DNA from 2 places in the Chitinimonas sp. BJYL2 genome. Region 2 is predicted to be linked to the other one. Evidence: predicted binding sites of a transcription regulator. Region 2 holds the regulator's gene; the other holds the start of a gene.
What was found. The regulator HrcA, encoded in region 2, represses chaperone genes, less so after heat shock. The targets are predictions, from matches to a motif close to ATTAGCACTCGNNNNNNNCGAGTGCTAAT.
Positions count from the first base shown of each region.

Region 1: a site for HrcA is predicted at 1,405-1,433, ahead of rpoH (RNA polymerase sigma factor RpoH). Genes of this name have one in related genera too.

Region 1 is NZ_JANZKW010000001.1:453,953-456,151, forward strand. It holds gene ftsX (permease-like cell division protein FtsX) at 1-409, shown strand, start outside; gene O9X62_RS02130 (ABC transporter substrate-binding protein) at 495-1,313, shown strand; gene rpoH (RNA polymerase sigma factor RpoH) at 1,474-2,199, shown strand, end outside.
Region 2 is NZ_JANZKW010000002.1:304,436-306,634, forward strand. It holds gene O9X62_RS06960 (transporter substrate-binding domain-containing protein) at 1-501, opposite strand, end outside; gene hrcA (heat-inducible transcriptional repressor HrcA) at 723-1,745, shown strand; gene mltB (lytic murein transglycosylase B) at 1,778-2,199, shown strand, end outside.

The DNA.
Region 1 (2,199 bases), on a different contig from region 2:
CGCATTGGTACGCCTGGGTCGTGACCTCACCGTGGTGATTGCCGTGTTGTTCGGCGCGGGCCTGCTGCTCGTCACCACCAACCTGATCCGCATGCAGATCCTGACCCGGCGCGAGGAGATCGAAGTCAGCAAGCTGATTGGTGCCACGGACAGCTTCATCCGCCGCCCTTTCCTGTACTTTGCCGGCGTGCAGGCCGTGCTGGGCTCGGCCATCGGCATGCTGGTCGTCGCCATCATCCTGCAGCAGCTTGCCAAGCCGGTCGACACGCTGGCCGCCCTCTATGGCGAGCATTTCAATCTGATGCTGCCGCAGCCAGCTTTCCTGCTTACCGCAATGGGTTCCGTGGTGGCGCTGAGTCTGGCCGGGGCCATGCTGTCGGTCCGCAAGCATCTGCGCGAGACGGACTGATCCGTATATATATCTTTACCACTGGCCGCTACAAGCCAGCGCGGCTGACTAGAATGAACGAGTCTGGATGCTTGGCAGTCCTGTCATGGACATTGGAATGCGCACCTTCCTCGTCGCACTGCTCTGTTGCCTGCTGGTAGTGCCTTCGCCGGCTGCCGCAAGCACCGGGCATGCCTGCGTCAAGACAGTCCGGTGGAATCCGGATCTGCCCTACGCGGGCCAGGACGCCAGCGGCAAGCTGATCGGCAGTGATATCGAACTCCTGCAGGCACTGCTTCAGCGCATGGATTGTCGTGCCCAATTCGTGCAGATGCCTTGGGCGCGGGCCTTGGTAGAGCTGGAGCATGGCAAGCTCGATATCTTGCCCGGTGCCTTCAAGACCGCCGAGCGAGAGCGCTATGCGCGATTCAGCCAAGCCTACAGCCGAATACCCAATGTGCTCTTTGTGGCCACGAAGAAACTGCCCAGCTACCGATTTTCCCGCCTCGCCGATCTCATCGGAACCGACTTCCGGCTTGGCGTCCAAATCCATGTTTCCTATGGCCCGGAATTCGAGGCGCTCAAGCACCAGCCGGGATTCCGTGAGCGCCTGACACCTGTCACGCAACGCCACTCTGCCTGGAAAATGCTGGCGCTGGACCGTATCGATGGCTTGATCGCAGATGAAGTCACGGCCTTGCTTGAGCTGAAGGCACTGGGGCTGGAGCAGGAAATCCGCAAAACGAGCCTGATCGTCTCCAGCGACGCCGCCCACATCGCCCTGAGCCGGAAAACCACCGACGAAGCCTTCCTGATACGCTTCGATGCTGCGCTGGACGCCATCATTGCCGATGGCACCTATCTGTCGATCATGCAGCGGCACCTCCCCTGCAAAGTGTCCGTTCGTCAGCTCGGCTGCGACTGAGCACGCTACAAGAGAAGCCCTGCTGGCAGCATCAGCCGGCCGCTTGGTCACGAATGCAAATATCCACCTGCCCCGCTGAACTTTCGGCCCCATTGGCACTCTCATGCCGGGAGTGCTAACATCAGTCAGCCGTGAAATCCACACGGCGCAGGAGCTGCCAATGACCACCATGACCCTTCCCGTACTTGCCGGCGACACCCTCGACCGCTACGTCCAGCAGGTGAATGCCATTCCCTTGCTCACGCAGGAGGAAGAAGTCAGCCTAGCCGAACGCTACCACGCCGAGAATGATCTTGAGGCGGCCGGTAAGCTCGTCATGTCGCACCTTCGTGTGGTCGTCTCGATCGCCCGCGGTTACGCCGGTTACGGCCTGCCACAAGCTGATCTGATCCAGGAAGGCAATATCGGCCTGATGAAAGCCGTGAAGCGCTTCGAACCCAGCCGTGGCGTGCGTCTGTTCTCGTTCGCGATCCACTGGATCAAGGCCGAGATCCACGAATACATCCTGCGCAACTGGCGTCTGGTACGCATTGCCACCACCAAATCCCAACGCAAGCTGTTCTTCAACCTGCGCAGCATGCGCACGGGCCTGTCGTCGCTGACGCACAAGGAAGCCCAGAAAATCGCGGACGACCTCGGCGTCAAACCCGAAGAAGTCTTCGAAATGGAAACCCGGATGACCGGTCACGACGTGGCCTTGGTTGCCGACGACGGCGACGAAGACAGCTACGCCCCGATCGACTGGCTGGCCGACACCGACAACGAGCCCGTTGCCGTGCTCGAACGCCGCGCTACCGACCACCTGCACGGCGAAGGCCTGCGCGCCGCACTCGAGTCACTGGACCCGCGTAGCCGCCGTATCGTCGAAGCTCGCTGGCTGGCCGAC
Region 2 (2,199 bases):
CGCGGCGTACATCTCGTCCGCGGCCTTGTAACGCACCACCTTGGAGGTGGCCGCGTATTTTTCGCTGACATAGCGGTCGTAGGTGGTGTCAGCCTGCACGCCGATCACCATCTTTGCCACCCGCGAGGGAGTGATGAACACATAGGGAATGCGCTTGGCCTTGGCAAAGAAAAAGGCCGGCGTGTTTGCATAGCGCTGGGTGAAATCCACCAGCTTCTTGCGATCTTCGGTCACCGACATCATGGCCACCACGGCATCAACCTGCTTCTTGTTGAGTGCGGGAATGAGGTTGTCCCAGTCCACCTGCACCAACTGGCAATCGGCCTTGATCTCCTTGCACAGAGCCTTGACGATATCCACGTCAAAGCCGCTGAGGTTGCCCTTCGCATCCATCTGCGAGAACGGTGGATACTTGCCCTCGATGGCAATTTTCAGCGTGTCGGCATGGGCCAGCCCCGCAAGCAGTGAGATAACAAGAAACGCGCGGGCAAAAAGGGCCATGGCAACCTCGATAAAGATTGATCAACAAGGGGCGCCGCTGCTGGCAACGCCGCAAAGTTGCAAGGCTACGCGCTTCCATATGTCATAAACAAGCGGCGAGTGACTCAGTTGCCTTGGCGCAAGCCGATGTGTTGCATTGCAACATGAGGGCGTTGCAGGCAACCGACATCGCGGCGCGCTGAACCCCTTGCCGTGTCCATCGCGAGCGTTACAATCGCGCCATGCTCAGCGAACGCGCGCAAATCCTGCTCAAGACCCTGGTCGAGCGATATATCGTCGACGGGCAGCCTGTGGGCTCCCGGACTCTTTCCAAATACTCGGGGCTGGACCTGTCGCCCGCCTCGATCCGGAATGTGATGTCGGACCTGGAGGAACTGGGTCTCATCATCAGCCCCCATACCTCCGCCGGTCGTATTCCGACTGCGCGAGGCTATCGCCTGTTTGTGGATAGCCTGATTACCATCCAGCCGTTGCAGCAGGTGGAGATCTCCGAACTGCAAGGCATGCTCCTGCCCGATAACCCGCAACGCGCTATTGCCGCCGCCTCCAGCCTGCTGTCGCAGCTGACCGAGTTTGCCGGCGTGGTCATGGCACCCAAGCGTCGTGGTATTCCCCTGGCGCAGGTGGAGTTCGTGCGGCTGTCCGAGCGCCGCATCCTGCTGATTCTGGTAACGGCCGATGGCGATGTGCAAAACCGCATCCTGATTGGGGATCGCGACTACACCGCGCAGGAACTGACCGAAGCCACCAACTTTTTCAACCAGCATTGCACCGGCAAGACACTGGAAGAAGTGCGTGATGCCGTTTACGCCGATCTGCGCCATCTGCAGGGGGATATATCGGCACTGATGAATGCTGCGGTACAGGCTGGCAGCCAAGCCATGGCCGAGGAAGCCAACCCGGTTGTCATCACGGGTGAAAGCAACCTCTTGCGCGTGGATGAACTCTCCAACAATGTCGAACGGCTTCGCCAGTTGTTCCGGGTTTTTGAAGACAAGACCGCCCTGCTGCACTTGCTCGATCACAGCCAGCAGGCTGCCGGCGTGCAGATCTTCATTGGCCAGGAAGCCGGACTCTCCTCACTGGACGAGTGTTCCGTGATTACCGCGCCTTACAAGGTCAACGGTCAGATCGTCGGCACACTCGGTGTCGTCGGCCCCACGCGCATGGCCTATGAGCGGGTGATTCCGATTGTGGATGTCACCGCCAAACTACTGTCGTCCGCTCTGTCACACCCCGTGTGAGCACCTTGCCCACACGTTTCCTGATTGGCCCCATGTTCAAACCCTTGTTGATAGCACTGGCGGCCTGCGCCTGCCTGGCTGACGAACCTGCCCTGCCCGCCCCGCCCCTTGCTTTCAACGAGCGTCCGGATGTCAGTGCCTTCATTGAAGACATGGTGCGCGAGCATGGCTTTGATCGTGATGCACTGAAAGCACAGTTCGGCCAGATCGTTGCCAAGCCACATATAGTCGGCATTCTCGACCGCCCCTCCACCAGTCGCCCCTACCACGCATTCCGGACGGACTTCGTCAACGACACCCGTATCCGTCTGGGCGTGGCTTACTGGCACGAGCACGCCTCGCTGATTGATGCCGTCTCCCGGCGCTATGGCGTTGAGCCCGAATACCTGGTTGCCATCCTCGGGGTAGAAACCCTCTGGGGGCGCAATACCGGCAGCTTCCGTGTCATGGATGC